DNA from 4 places in the Morganella sp. GD04133 genome. Region 2 is predicted to be linked to each of the others. Evidence: predicted binding sites of a transcription regulator. Region 2 holds the regulator's gene; each other region holds the start of a gene.
The links. The regulator PurR, encoded in region 2, represses purine synthesis genes. The targets are predictions, from matches to a motif close to CANGCAAACGTTTGCNTG.

Region 1 (3,984 bases), on a different contig from region 2:
CCGGAATCGGGATCACCACATCAATATCCAGATCTTCCCACTCGCGGGCAATTTTCGCGCCGAGTTTCTGCCCCATGCGCAGCCGGGCGTTATAAACAGAGACTTTATCGATAACGGAATCCGGACGGGCGAAATAGACAAACTCAAACAGGCACGGTGTCAGTGACGGATTTGCCGCACACTGACGGGTGTAGAGCTGCCCGGTTTCCGTGATATACACCGCTTCACCCGGCGCCACATCACGCAGATAGTCAAAACCGAGGGTATCCAGTGCGACACTTTCAGACGCCACCATATACTCTTCGCGGCCATCATCCAGGGCACGCTTGCCGAGCACCAGCGGACGGATACCGTTCGGATCACGGAACGCCAGCAGGCCGTGACCGATAATCAGCGCCACGCAGGCATACGCGCCGCGGATTTTGGTGTGCATCGCGCTGACCGCAGCAAAAATATTGTCCGGCTCCAGCGGGTGCGCATCAAAGCGATCCAGCTCATACGCCAGCACGTTGAGCAGGATTTCAGAATCAGAGGTGGTATTGACATGACGCCGTGCTGTTTCAAACAGCTGATGTTTCAGCGTGTGCGCATTGGTCAGATTGCCGTTATGCGCAAGGGTGATACCGAACGGTGAATTGACATAAAACGGCTGTGCTTCCGATGCACTGGAGCTGCCTGCGGTCGGGTAGCGGACATGGCCAATCCCGAGTGTGCCCTGCAAACGCAGCATATGGCGGGTTTCGAAAACATCTTTCACCAGTCCGTTGGCTTTACGGAGCCGGAAACCATTATTACTGTCAATGGTTGCGATACCGGCTGCATCCTGACCCCGGTGCTGTAACACCGTGAGCGCATCATAGATTGATTGATTGACTTGCGTAAAACCAACGATACCAACAATACCACACATGTAGTTTTTTCCTCATCAGCCGGGCGGAGAAGGAAAATTCTCCGGCAGGAAACTTGACGCATTCTGGAGGTAGTCAAAGAACCACCTGATAACATGACTGAATTGGGGGATGAGTTGTGACTGCTGCCAGTCGCTGCTCTGATTCATCTGCGTGAAGCTGTCGAGGAAGAACAATATTGCCGCCACGATCAGCACCCCGCGCAGAGCACCAAAACAAACCCCGAGAACACGATCTGTGCCTGATAAGCCTGTCCGCTGAACCAGTGAACCGATAACATGGTTAATCACCGAGCCGACAATCAGTGTCGCAACAAATAAAATCGCAATGGCGATCCCGTTGCGGACCAGCGGGTCATCAAAGCGCGTAAAATAATCCGCCAGCAGCGGGAAAAACTCGCTGGCCACATAAAACGCGCAGACCCAGGTCACTAACGATAAGGCTTCGCGAACGAAACCACGAACCAGGCTGACTAATGCCGAGAAAGCAATAATTGCAATAATTGCGTAATCAATCCAAACCATATCACTATCCAAATTGATGCCCCGGCATCAGTGACGGGCGCATTCTAACAGAAAACGAAAACGTTTGCGTAACGGATTTTTGCTCTGTCTGAAAATAAATTGCGGCGAAATAAAAATTTATAATCGCCGCAAAGAGTTAACTGATTTTATTAACAGATATTGCTAATTCCTTAAATTCGCTACGGTTTATAAGACTGCACCCGGCCATCCAGCCCGGTAAGCTGTCTCAGTTCCCCCAGCGAGGATTTCAGCTCTGCCTGAGAGGCTGACGGCCCGACCATAATCAGCGTCAGTTTGCCGCGCGGCACGGTATACACCTGATAACCGGATAACCGCAGGGTGGCAACAATTTCCTCCACCTTACGGGCATTGGATAACGCCCCCAGCTGCACAACATAAGCCTGTCCCTGAGGCGCTTTTTCCGGTTTGGGTTCCGGTTTCGGCTCAGGTTTTGGTTCCGGCTTAGGCTCCGGCTTAGGTTCCGGTTTCGGCGGCGGTTGTTTATCCGGCACCACCACCGGTGGCAGCGGATCCGCACCCGGCGGCACATTAGAGGTTGTGCTGCCGCCCGCAGACGCTTCTTCCGGTGCGTCTTCCGTTCCGGTTTGTGCCGCTTCGCTAATCATGGCACTGGATGCCCCTTCTGACGGCATCGTCGGCATGGTCTGATTGATCGGATTCACCGCATCAATCTCATCCTGCTCCCCTTCTTTCGGGATGAGCGGGATGGCTGCGAACTGGTCTTCGTTATATTTCTTATCGCCGTCCAAAAGCACCGGCAGGACAATCACCCCCACCGCCACCAGGATAATGGTTCCGACTAAGCGATTCTGAAATTTACTGGCCACCCGCACCTTCCTTCGCTAAAACGTCCATAACATGCGCCACGGTGTGGAATGACCCGCACACCACCACGATATCCTCCGGTGACGCATCACGGCACGCCTGTTCCCAGGCACTTTCCACATCCGTAAACTGTTGCGGGTCAGTCAGGTGCTCCGCCAGCTGTTCTGCCGGAGCGCCGCGCAGTTCCGTCAGCGGCGCGACATACCAGTCCGTCACCTGCTCATCCAGCACCGCCAGAGTGCCTTTGATATCTTTGTCACCCAGCATACCGATCACCGCCCGGACACGGCTGTGCGCAGTGCGCGGCAGTTGTGCCAGTTTCGAGACCAGATAACCGGCGGCATGCGGGTTATGCGCCACATCCAGCACGGTCAGCGGTTGTTGCGAGACAATCTGGAAACGGCCCGGCAGTTGTGCCTGACGCAGCCCGGTATCAATCGCCTCACGGGTGATGGCGCGGCCGGTTTTGTCTTTCACCTGACGCAGATTGTGGATCACCGCAAGAGCGGTCGCGGCATTTGCCAGCGGCACATTCGGCAGCGGCAGATTATCGAGCGTTTCATCCTCACACTGCCACGTCCAGTGGTCGCCCTGCTCTTTATAAGACCAGTCATCGGCGCGGCAGAACAACGGGGTTTCCAGCTTGTTTGCCACATCCGCGATGGTATAAGGGGCATCCGGTTCACCGATCACCGCCACACAGTGCGGGCGGAAGATCCCGGCTTTCTCGCGGGCGATATGCTCGCGGTCAGCCCCGAGCCAGTCGGTGTGATCCAGCGCGATACTGGTAATCGCGGTGATATGAGAATCGACGATATTGGTGGCATCCAGACGCCCGCCGAGGCCGACTTCCAGAATCACCACATCAAGGCTGGCTTCGCGGAACAGCTGCAGTGCCGCCAGTGTGCCCGCTTCAAAATAGGTCAGCGTGATATCGCCGCGCTGCGCGTCAATATCCGCAAAGACACGGCAAAAATCGGCTTCCGATGGGTTTTGTCCCTGAATCCGCACCCGTTCGGTGTAATTCACCAGATGCGGGGAACTGTACACCCCCACCCGCAGCCCCGCAGCCAGCAGGATGGATTCGAGTGTGTGACAGGTGGTGCCTTTGCCGTTGGTCCCGGAAACGGTAATGACTTTCGGGGCGGGATAGCGCAGATTCATGATATCCGCCACCGCACCGACACGCTCCAGTCCCATATCAATAACCTGCGTATGCAGATCACCCAGATAAGAAAGCCACGTCATCATCGATGACGCGGCTGTCGGTCTTTCTCGCTTATCAGACATCGTGTTTTTTGACATCAGTCTCTGTTTCGGAAGATAAGTCGGTATCAGGTTCATCCGCAGTCAGGATTTCAATGGTTTCATCTTCCTGCGGGAACTGATAGTTCGTCAGTTTTGACAGAATTTCCGCAACGGTATCACGCATTTCCGGGCGGCGGACAATCATATCGATCGCCCCTTTTTCAATCAGAAACTCACTGCGCTGGAATCCCGGCGGTAACTTCTCACGGACAGTCTGCTCGATAACACGCGGACCGGCAAAGCCGATCAGGGCTTTCGGCTCGGCGATATTGATATCACCCAGCATAGCCAGACTCGCGGAGACACCGCCCATGGTCGGGTCAGTCAGCACAGAGATATACGGCAGACCGCGCTCCTGCATTTTGGCCAGCGCCGCACTGGTTTTGGCCATCTGCATC
Region 2 (3,984 bases):
CAGCGGCATAATCGCGGCAAAGACACGCTGCGCGCGGTGATCATCATAACGGTCGATAACCAGCGCCTGCCAGGTGACCGCTGCGGAGCAGACGCTGACCGCCTGCACAAAGCGCAGTAATAATAGCTGCGCCGGGGTGGAAACCCAGACCATGGCCAGACAGCTCAGGGCAAACAGGCCGAGACCCATCAGCAGAACCGGCTTGCGGCCGATTTTATCGGAGAGTGGTCCCCATAACAGCTGGCCGATGGCAAAACCGACCAGGAAGATACTCAGACTGGCGCTGATAGCGCTGGCAGTGGAGTTCAGAGAGTCCTGCATCATACCGAATGCAGGCAGATACATATCAATCGCGAGGTAACCCAGCATGCTGAGCCCGGCGAGATAAAAGAGAAAGCCGCGGGAAGGCGATTTATTGACAGTCACAGAGAAATACCTGAATGTTAAATAAGTGTAATGCGTGAGTTGTTATTTTAACTATTCGAGTTTTTCTTTGTAAAACGTTATTATTTGCACACTGCTGTGAAATTTTTTGAAAGGAAGAATTGTGTGGTCAGAATATACGCTGGATGTGGTGGATGCTGTGGCACGGACAGGCAGTTTCAGTGCGGCGGCAGAGGAACTGCACCGGGTGCCTTCTGCCATCAGCTACAGCGTCCGTCAGCTGGAAGAGTGGCTGGCGGTTCCGCTGTTTGAACGACGTCACCGGGATGTTGAACTGACACCTGCCGGGGCATTATTTGTTAAAGAAGCGCGTGATGTTATCAAAAAAATGAAATCCACACGCCACCAGTGCCAGATGATTGCCAACGGCTGGCGCGGGCAGTTCAGTATCGCCGTTGACTGTATCGTAAAACCGGAACGGATAACGCGACTTCTGCTGGATTTTTATCATCATTTTCCGGATATCGAGTTGTATATTTATCCGGAGGTGTTTAACGGGGTGTGGGATGCGCTGGTGGACAGACGGGTGGATGTGGCCATCGGCGCGACACGCGCATCCCCGATCGGCGAGCGTTATAATTTCCGTGATATGGGGTTTATGCCGTGGCGTGCGGTGGTCAGCCCGGATCATCCGCTGGCCTCTGCCGGTCATGTCCTGACCAATGAGGAGATGGTGCCGTACCCGAGTTTATGTCTGGAAGACACCTCGCGTTCCCTGCCGAAACGCGACACGTGGGCACTGGATAATCAGCGCCGCCTGGTGGTGCCGGACTGGGATCGCGGGATTGCCTGTGTGGAATCGGGATTATGTGTGGCAATGATGCCGGCGCACCGGGCCGATCCGCTGATTAAAGAGGGGCGGCTGGCAGCGCTGAAGATAGAGCAGCCATTGCCGGACAGCCCGTGCTGTATCACCTGGGTGGATAAAGATACCTCTCCGGCACTGAGCTGGCTGCTCGATTATCTCGGGGACAGCAGTACACTCAATGCCGAATGGCTGCGCTGATCCTCAGCGGCGGTAATCGATAAACGGACCATCTGCCACGGAGCGGCGTTCGACCAGGCGCGGATGCACCTCAATAGTCTGTGCATCTTCGCGTTTGTTGACGATACGGTCGAGCAGCATGGTCAGCGCCATCTGTCCCAGCCGCTCTTTCGGCTGGTGGATGGTGGTCAGGGCAGGGGTAAAGTAGCGGGCGTTACGGATATTGTCATACCCGATCACAGAAATATCCTGCGGGACACGCAGGCCCATTTCATCAGCCGCGCAAATCGCGCCCATCGCCATGGCATCCCCGCCGCAGAATACCGCGGTCGGGCGCTGTTTGCCGGATAAAATCTGTGCCATCGCCTGATAACCGGAATCCGGTTCAAAATCGCCCTGAACAATCCATTCATCACGCACTGTAATGCCGGCTTCTTTCATTGCTTTGCGGAATCCTTCCAGACGGTTGCCGCCGGTGTTTCGCTCAAGCGGCCCCGGAATAACCGCGATATCACGGTGACCGCGTTCAATCAGGTAACGGCCGGCAAGATAACCGCCGTGCAGGGCGTTATCAATAATCGCATCGGTGAAATCCCCGCGCGCTTTGCCCCAGTCCATTACCACCATCGGGATATTGCGGTAGCCTTCCAGCATGGCAATCAGCTGATCCGGATATTCAGAACACATCACCAGCAGACCATCGACCCGCTTTTGTGCCAGCATCGCCAGGTAGGCTTTCTGCTTGTCAGGATTATTGTGAGAGTTGCACAGCACCAGGGTATAGCCTTTGCTGTAGCAGCTGTTTTCCACCGCCTCAATCACTTCCGCAAAATACGGCGCTTCACTGGAGGTGGCCAGCAGCCCGATGGACTTGGTGTTATTGACTTTCAGACTGCGCGCCACGGCGCTCGGTGAATAGTGCAACTCTTTGATAGCAGCCCAGACAGCCGCCTTCGTTTCTTCCGCAACGAAACGGGTATTATTAATGACATGGGAGACGGTTGTGGTAGAGACGCCCGAGCGCTTAGCCACATCTTTAATCGTTGCCATGATGAAAACAACTCCTGACCTGCCGGTCTGTATTTTATTATTCGGTTAATCGATTGCTATTATAGTGCCATTATGCGGTAACAATAGAAAAATTTCTGTAAAAACAGGCATTGTTGTCTGATCCGGGTCAAAAGTAAAAAATATTACCTGTGCTATGGTTATTGATATGGTCAGCTATTCGGATTTTCCGGTCAGACCATCCGTTTTAATTATTTTGATGATTCAGGATGTCAGGTAATCATCATTGGTCATTAAGCAGCTATTTTGGAGATAGGAATGGATACAGATCTGAAATATGGTTTGTCAACCGCAGTTGCGGCACTGGTTATGATCGTATTATTTGCAACAATGCTTTTCTGATACACCCCCATCAATACAAAAGGGCGGAAAATTCCGCCCTTTCTTGGTTAACAGTATTTTTACGGATTACGCCAGGTTTTCTTCCGCAAATTTCCAGTTCACTAATGCCCAGAAGTTTTCCAGGTATTTAGGACGGGCATTACGGTAGTCGATATAATAAGCGTGTTCCCAGACATCGACGGTTAAGATGGGTTTGTCGTTACCGCTGACCGGGGTTGCCGCGTTAGAGGTATTGACGATAGCCAGGCTGCCGTCTGCTTTTTTCACCAGCCATGTCCAGCCGGAACCGAAGTTTTTCACTGCGGCATCGGTAAACTGCTGTTTGAATTCGGCAAATGAACCGAACGCGTTGTTAATCGCATCCGCAATTTTACCGGTTGGCTCGCCACCGGCGTTTGGTGCCAGGCAGTGCCAGTAGAACGTGTGGTTCCAGACCTGGGCGGCGTTATTGAAGATACCGGCATCAGAGGTTTTGATAATCTCTTCCAGTGATTTACCTTCAAACGCGGTGCCTTTGATCAGGTTATTCAGATTAAGCACATAAGTGTTGTGGTGTTTGCCGTAGTGGTATTCCAGTGTTTCTTCAGAAATATAGGGCGCTAATGCATTTTTTGCATAAGGCAGTGCAGGTAATTCAAACGACATTGCATTCTCCTTGTTAAGGTTAAATCAGTAACCTCATCACAGACGGGTTACTGTTATTATTCTGCGAATTATCTTAACAAGTTTTGTCATAAAAAACAGCGTGAAATACTGGGGGTGATGTTATTCACATTGTGAAAGATAAAATTGCCCACAGAATGATATCCGTCACAATAAAGGCGATAAGCAAGGTGTACAGCTTATGGCGGCAGATCCAGTTATAATAGCGTTTCATTCTGTCTTCCCCGTATGACTGCGGAATCTTAACTATAACGGGTTTACCGGCTGAAATCCGCGCAGGTTTAACCATTTTACAAAAAGCGTGACAGCGGCCGCCGTTTGTCAACCGGCAGCAGACCCTTTACAATCTGCGCTATGACAAAAGTACAAGAATGTTCATGATGCTGGCAGACTATATTTCCCGCGCGATACAAAACCATACTGATTGCAATGCGATTTGTGACCATTATCAGAAAGATGAACTCTCCGAAGTGATCCGGCGG
Region 3 (3,984 bases), on a different contig from region 2:
TCATAAATGGCGGGGATCACCACCCGCCCGGTGACGCTGTCCGCATAACCGATTTTATTGCCGGAGCGGATACGGTAACGCCCGTTTTCCGGTTCATCCGGCGCGCTGTCGAAATAGTACGGCTGATACGGCTCCTGCAGATTACGGTCAACGAAATGGCTGCCGAACGTGTCTTTGTCCCGGTACAGACAGAGTTCAAAGGGATTGTCCGGCCTGAAGCAGTTATCCGCCACTGACGGTTCATCAGCCCTCGCCCGCACCCATTCACGGGCTTTTTCTGCCTGCACATCCGTACCGGCAAACGCGGTCAGCGGCAGCAACATCACAAATACGATCCCAGGTATTCTGCATTTCATCGGTTATTCCTCTGCCTGACCACGGTCTGTGATACCTTCCTCTTTATATACAGGAAGGTCATCACAGATATTACCCCGGTCAGCCGGTGACGACTACTGATGCCGCAGCCTGTTTTGCCGCATCCACCGCTTCCTCAACGGACGGAGCCAGTGCCAGGGCGACACCCATGCGCCGGGAGCCGTCAATCTCCGGTTTGGCAAACAGGCGCAGCTGCACAGTCCCGGTCAGGGCGTGCTCCAGCCCGCTGTAATAAACGTCATCACTGCGCAGAGACGGCAGGATCACGGCTGAGGCAGCCGGACGGTACTGAACTATCTCGCCGGCCGGTAATCCGAGAAACGCCCGCACATGCAGGGCAAATTCAGAGATATTCTGTGAAATCAGTGTGACCAGTCCGGTATCGTGAGGACGCGGCGAGACTTCATTAAAAATAATATCCTCACCACGGACAAACAGCTCAACACCGAACAGACCATAGCCACCCAGTCCGTTAACGATTGCCTCCGCCACCTGCTGCGCCCGCGCCAGAACCGCATCCGGCATGGCCTGCGGCTGCCAGGATTCACGGTAATCACCGCGTTCCTGACGGTGCCCGACCGGCGCACAGAAATGCACACCGTCTGCCGCACGGACAGTCAGCAGCGTTATCTCATAATCAAAATCAATCATCCGCTCGACAATCACCCGCCCTTTTCCGGCACGTCCTGCTTCCTGAGAGGCCAGCCAGGCATCGTGCAATGTACTTTCATCACGGATAATGCTCTGCCCTTTACCGGATGAACTCATTACCGGTTTGATAATGCAGGGAAATCCAATCTCAGCAGCAGCACGGATAAAAGACGCCTCGTCATCCGCAAAGCGGTATTCTGATGTCATCAGCCCCAGAGATTCTGCGGCCAGGCGGCGGATCCCTTCGCGGTTCATGGTCAGTTTTACCGCATTGGCACAGGGCACGACATGAAAACCCTCCTGCTCCAGACGGTACAATGTGTCTGTCGCAATCGCTTCAATTTCCGGCACAATATGGTCAGGCTGTTCTTTCCGGATCACAGCTTCCAGCTCCGCGCCGTCCAGCATATTGATCACATAACGGCGGTGCGCGATATGCATGGCCGGGGCGTTGTCATAACGATCGACGGCAATCACTTCAATGCCGAGCCGCTGACACTCAATCGCCACTTCTTTGCCTAATTCGCCTGCGCCCAGCAGCATCACCTTCGTGGCACCCGGGCGTAATGCCGTACCTAATGTTGTCATCACTGTCACCTGTTCAGAAATACCGGAAAATTTGCGCGCCATTATACACGCAATCGTTTGCCTTAGTCACGAAATAAGCAAATCACCGGCTGTCACAGCACTCAGCGGGGCTTGATGCCCAGACCGGCTTTTGCTGTATTTTTCCGGTGGTGGCGGATAAGAGACAGAATGCAGAACAACAATCCCAGCCAGATCAAGGAGAAACTGACGCCTTTGACGGCATCAAAATGCTCATTAAAGAGGAACACCGCCAGCAGGAACTGAATGGTCGGTTCGAGATACTGTGCCAGCCCGATAGTGGTCAGTGTGGTGGAACGCACCGCAGCCGTGAAGAACAACAGCGGCAGCAGTGTGACAGGCGCGGTCAGTATAAAACAGATGCGGGTAAAGGTATCTGCGGTGCTGAATGTACCCGCTCCGCTGTTTTCAAGCCAGAAATACAACACAATGGCCACCGGCAGCAGCCAGAGACTCTCAATCAGCAGTGAGGTCGTCAGATCATAACGGATAAATTTGCGGATAAAGCCGTACAGTGCAAAGGCAGAGCCCATCATCAGCGCCAGTTTCGGCAGGCTTCCGTACTGATAAAGCTGATAACCCACCCCGGCACAGACAAAAATCAGCGCGGTTTTCTCTGCCGGTTTCAGGCGTTCATGCAGGAAGATGACACCCAGTAAAATAGAAAACAAGGGAGTAATGAAATACCCCATGCTGGCTTCCAGCACCAAATCATGGGTCATCGAATAGGTAAAGGTGCACCAGGATATTGCCATCACACTGGTACTGAGCAGACAAAGCAGCAGCGAGCGCTTATCCGCCCATACCGCGTTTATCCGGGTACGGTTTTTTAAAAAGAAACGGGCAAACAATAACAGCGGAATTGACCAGAGAATACGCTGGGATAATAACTCCAGCGGTTGTACCCCCGGCAGCAGGCGGTAAAAAAGCGGTGTGATCCCCCAGAGAAAATAAGAAAAAATCGCCAGCATTGCGCCGGATCGTAAAAACATGGTTCAGCCAATCCTGTTTATCATTATGTTATGACTATCATACCCCTCTGCATTAAAAATCCCATGCGCCTGCTCAATTTATTTCCCGCCGCCGGTTTATTCCGGATCATCATATTATGCGTACCCTGACCCCGGCATTTGCTACGCAGATATCACTATAAAATATCAATTAAACTTGATTTTTTAATTGATAACGTTAACATAATAAGTATCATCAACAAATCATTTTTGGGTATAATTCCTAATATTTGATGTTAACGTTAACTCTGAGTAGTTATAGCTAGATAGATCCCCTGAATTTTTATACTCTGAAAATTCTTGTTACTCATAATGCATTGATGATAAAAGATAAATAATCATTTGATGTTCATTTTCATGATAAACAGAGTAACACTTCAGATATTAACCTCCGGAGATTGAAAAATCTTTCGTGCGGTAGCTTTGTCTCTGAAAAATATCGTTATCTTTTTTTAATTAAACATTTTAACGTTAACATCATAAGATAAGTAATAACAATTACGATTACAAAGACATTGAAATACAAAACAACATAAAAACACAAAAATGAAAGTTTCATGTCTGGTACAAACGAAATTAACACTTAATGTTGCGTTCAAAACGACAGATACATCCGCAATATTAAAAATAACGGCATTCTGGTTTTTGCCCGGCAACGCGCTGCCGGTTAATTAAAAAAATTAACCAAACAGATACGGCTGAAAATCAGGCAGAAGAAAGAGAAAGGTATCCATACCGGGGAAATCAGAGTGAATCTCTGGTCAGTATCCGGCAGGGGACATAAGTCCGGGCTGTTGAACCGCGCTCTTCAATAAGATGCAGAGCCGCCGCCTCCCCCAGCAGGCAATACGGGGAACAGATGGTGGTCAGCGGAGGATAAAAAAGCTCACCGGTACCGGTCATATTCTCAAATCCGAGAATACCGGCCTGTTCCGGAACAGAAATACCGCGCCTCAGTAACACCTGATAGGCAATAAAGGCAATCTGGTCATTACCGCAGATAATGCAGTCAAATAATGGTGAGTTACCGTCGGTATAACGTTCTATCAGTGTAATAACGTCCCGGTAATAAATGTCAGACTGTTTTATATTGTGCTGAATCAGCCCGCTGACAGATAAACCGGCATTCAGCCAGGCATGCTGAACCGCATCACGGCGTAAACCGGATGAAAGCAATTCAGCAGGTGGCCAGATACACAGCGGACGGCGGTATCCCCGCCGGATAAGATATTCTGTCGCATCGTACTGACCGTGATAATCATCCGGAATATACGCAGGTAATGCCGGGTTATCAGGATCAAAGCAGTTTGTTAATACCAGATTTTTGTCACGCAGCAATTCA
Region 4 (3,984 bases), on a different contig from region 2:
CTGCAAACTGAGCTGGTAACGGCGTACCCCTTCCACATAGCGGTAAGCTTCATGACCGCGCGCATAGCCGTATGGCAGAGACTGATAATAGGCTTTTTTGCTCAGCAGCGGCAGACGGGATTTCACATCCAGCCAGCTGTCCGGGTTCGCCCCCTGCATTTCGGTCAGTTTGCGGACATCCAGCATATGGCCGTAGCCCATATTATAAGCCGCCAGGGCAAACCAGATTTTTTCATCTTCCGGGATAGAGTCCGGCAGTTTATCCATCAGATAATTAATATACGTCCCGCCGCCCTTGATGCTCTGTTCGGGGTCAAGGCGATCCTCAATCCCGAAGAAATCCGCAGTTGGTCGTGTCAGCATCATAATGCCGCGCACGCCGGTCGGTGAGGTGGCGGTCGGGTTCCAGTGTGATTCCTGCCAGGCAATCGCCGCCAGGATCTGCCAGTCCATTTTTCCGGCGTACTTTTCAAACAGCGGGCGGTAAGTGGCCAGCTGGGTATTGATGGCATTAATAAAGGTTTTGGTATCCACATAATTAAACTGGTTCATGTGGCTGAAATACTTCTCTTCCAGGCGTGCCAGAGTGTCGGTTTCCCGTGTCTGGTTGAAAAAATCGAGCAGGGCGGCGTTCAGGCTGCTGTCTTCGCTGCGTTTCAGATACCAGGTCAGCGGCTGATTTTCCGTGATCTCAAAGGCGACCGTGACATTCGGGTGAATATGCTGCTCCTGTGCCACGCTGACGGAGTCACTGACGACATAATCAATCTCACCTTTTGCCAGCCGCTGGAGAAGGTGGCTGCTGTTTTTATCGGTAACCTCACGGATGTCCAGATCCGGATATTTATCTGCTTTAAGCTGGCGGAGCAGCCGGGCGTGAGCACTGCCGGCCGTGACCCAGACCGGGGAGCCGAGATCGCCCAAATCCCGCGGACGTTTGTTACCCATGCGGTAGAGAAGCTGCTGTGCCACGGTGTAGTAAGTCGGGCCGCTCAGCGCAGTGTCCAGGCGGTCTTCATTATAGATAAGCCCGGCAGCGAGCAGGTCGGCATCGTTATTGTCAAGGTCGCTGAACAGATCATTAACGCCGCTGCGTTCCCGCACCACCAGTTTTACACCGAGATAGTCCGCGAAACGCTGTGCCAGTTCGTAATCAAACCCGCTGGCCTGTCCCTGCTTATTAAAGCTGATAAGCGGTGATGCCATCGCGCTGACACGCAGTTCCCCCCGCGCGAGAATACGGTTGAGCTGCGGCTGCTGTGATGGCCAGCTGATATTGATAGCGATCAGCGCCGCAGCGAACAGCGCGACGACGACGATGACGACATAATTTAGTTTTTTATGTACCAAAGGCGTGTCTCACCGGTTACACAAAAAAATGCATTCTGAGGCATAAATTACCATGGTTATATTTCCAGTAATCGGACATTTTGCTCAACATTTTGTCGCTGTGCAACTTTATTCCGTTTTCAGGGGCTGAAATCCGGGAAAAATCCCGCCGGGAAAAAACGTCACGCAAACGGTTTCGTCGGCGTCAGTATTGCTCTATAATGTGCCCGTTTCCCCTCCGGGCCGATGGCTCTGCGTGTTAAAAAGAGAGAACTGACAACTATGGAAATTTTGCGTGGCTCACCTGTGTTATCTGCGTTTCGCGTATCAAAATTTATCAGCGCGTTCACTGAATACCACCTGCCGGTGACCAACATCTATGCGGAATATGTGCATTTTGCTGATCTTTCCGCACCGCTGACCGACGATGAGCACACCAAATTGCAGCAGCTGCTCCGCTACGGTCCGTCGCTGGCGGAACATGCGCCGGAAGGGATCCTGTTTCTTGTCACGCCGCGCCCGGGGACACTGTCTCCCTGGTCATCGAAAGCCACGGATATCGCGCATAACTGCGGTCTGTCAGCCGTTACCCGGCTGGAACGGGGGATCGCCTACTATATTACTGCCACAGGGCTGACAGAGAATGAACGTCAGCAGCTGAGTGTGCTGCTGCATGACCGCATGACAGAAACGGTGTTCAGTGAGCTGTCACAGGCTCAGGCGCTGTTTGCCCGTCATGAACCGGCACCGCTGACCGTGATCGATCTGTCCGGTCAGGGACGCGCGGCACTGGAAAAAGCCAATATTTCGCTGGGGCTGGCGCTGGCGGAAGATGAAATCGATTATCTGGCGGATGCATTCACCAGACTCGGTCGTAATCCGTCCGATGCGGAACTCTATATGTTTGCCCAGGCAAACTCTGAACACTGCCGCCACAAGATTTTTAATGCCGACTGGGTGATTGACGGCGAAGAACAGCCGAAATCCCTGTTCAAAATGATTAAAAACACCTTTGAGAAGACCCCGGATCATGTGCTGTCCGCCTATAAAGATAACGCGGCAGTGATGGAAGGCTCGTCTGCCGGGCGTTTCTTCCCTGAAGGGGAAGCGCGCAGCTATCAGTATCATCAGGAAGAGACCCATATCCTGATGAAAGTGGAAACCCACAACCACCCGACCGCCATTTCCCCGTGGCCGGGCGCGGCAACCGGCTCCGGCGGTGAAATCCGTGACGAAGGTGCGACCGGGCGCGGTGCCAAACCGAAAGCGGGATTAACCGGGTTTTCTGTCTCAAACCTGCGCATCCCGGGTTTTACCCAGCCGTGGGAGCAGGATTTCGGCAGACCGGATCGCATTGTCAGCGCCTATGACATCATGACCGAAGGCCCGCTCGGCGGCGCGGCATTTAATAACGAATTCGGCCGTCCGGCACTGCTCGGCTATTTCCGGACCTATGAAGAGAAAGTCAGCAGCCACAACGGCGAGGAACTGCGCGGTTACCATAAACCGATTATGCTGGCGGGCGGTATCGGCAATATCCGTGCTGACCACGTACAGAAAGGGGAGATCCCGCCGGGCGCGAAACTGATTGTATTGGGCGGCCCGTCGATGAATATCGGCCTGGGCGGTGGTGCGGCTTCCTCCATGACATCCGGTCAGTCGGATGCGGATCTGGATTTTGCCTCTGTGCAGCGCGATAACCCGGAAATGGAACGCCGTTGTCAGGAAGTGATCGACGCCTGCTGGCAACTGGGGGATAACAACCCGATTCTGTTTATCCACGATGTCGGCGCCGGCGGCCTCTCCAACGCCATGCCGGAGCTGGTCAGTGACGGCGGGCGCGGCGGACGTTTTGAGCTGCGTGATATTCTCAGTGACGAGCCGGGCATGAGCCCGCTGGAAATCTGGTGTAACGAATCCCAGGAACGTTATGTGCTGGCAGTCTCGCCGGCGCAGCTGCCGCTGTTTGAAGCACTCTGTCAGCGTGAGCGCGCGCCGTATGCGGTGATTGGTGAGGCGACAGAAAAACGTGACCTGATCCTGAATGACCGCCATTTTGATAATCAGCCGATTGATATGCCGCTGGATATCCTGCTGGGGAAAACCCCGAAAATGCGCCGCGATGTCACCACACTGACGGCGGAAGGGACACCGATTGACCGCCGTGATATCAATCTGCATGAAGCGGTAAAACGTGTGCTGCACTTACCGGCGGTGGCGGAAAAAACCTTCCTGATCACCATTGGTGACCGCACGGTGACCGGCATGGTTTCCCGCGATCAGATGGTCGGTCCGTGGCAGATCCCGGTGGCGGATTGCGCGGTGACCACTGCCAGCCTCGACAGTTATTACGGCGAGGCCATGTCCATCGGTGAACGTGCGCCGGTCGCACTGCTTGATTTTGCCGCGTCAGCGCGGATGGCGGTGGCGGAAGCATTGCTGAATATTGCCGGTGTTCAGATTGGTGATATTAAACGGATTAAATTATCCGCTAACTGGATGGCTGCCGCCGGGCATCCGGGCGAAGATGCCGGGTTATATGCGGCGGTAAAAGCGGTGGGTGAGGAGTTATGTCCGGCGCTCGGCCTGACTATCCCGGTCGGTAAAGACTCGATGTCGATGAAAACCCGCTGGAATGAGCAGGGCGAAGAGCGT

Region 1: the regulator PurR is predicted to act here: its motif matches at 1,486-1,503, upstream of cvpA (colicin V production protein).
Region 3: the regulator PurR is predicted to act here: its motif matches at 1,661-1,678, upstream of purT (formate-dependent phosphoribosylglycinamide formyltransferase).
Region 4: the regulator PurR is predicted to act here: its motif matches at 1,513-1,530, upstream of purL (phosphoribosylformylglycinamidine synthase).

Annotation. Positions count from the first base shown of each region.
Region 1 covers NZ_JAODZS010000003.1:11,296-15,279, reverse strand. The annotation lists gene purF (amidophosphoribosyltransferase) at 1-910, opposite strand, end outside; gene cvpA (colicin V production protein) at 926-1,432, opposite strand; gene dedD (cell division protein DedD) at 1,612-2,280, opposite strand; gene folC (bifunctional tetrahydrofolate synthase/dihydrofolate synthase) at 2,270-3,568, opposite strand; gene accD (acetyl-CoA carboxylase, carboxyltransferase subunit beta) at 3,561-3,984, opposite strand, start outside.
Region 2 covers NZ_JAODZS010000025.1:3,271-7,254, reverse strand. The annotation lists gene punC (purine nucleoside transporter PunC) at 1-426, opposite strand, end outside; gene punR (DNA-binding transcriptional activator PunR) at 548-1,450, shown strand; gene purR (HTH-type transcriptional repressor PurR) at 1,454-2,479, opposite strand; gene sodB (superoxide dismutase [Fe]) at 2,906-3,484, opposite strand; gene N7387_RS13295 (hypothetical protein) at 3,880-3,984, shown strand, end outside.
Region 3 covers NZ_JAODZS010000001.1:52,330-56,313, forward strand. The annotation lists gene N7387_RS00220 (hypothetical protein) at 1-356, opposite strand, end outside; gene purT (formate-dependent phosphoribosylglycinamide formyltransferase) at 436-1,614, opposite strand; gene rarD (EamA family transporter RarD) at 1,716-2,624, opposite strand; gene N7387_RS00235 (LacI family DNA-binding transcriptional regulator) at 3,387-3,984, opposite strand, start outside.
Region 4 covers NZ_JAODZS010000002.1:95,520-99,503, reverse strand. The annotation lists gene mltF (membrane-bound lytic murein transglycosylase MltF) at 1-1,350, opposite strand, end outside; gene purL (phosphoribosylformylglycinamidine synthase) at 1,612-3,984, shown strand, end outside.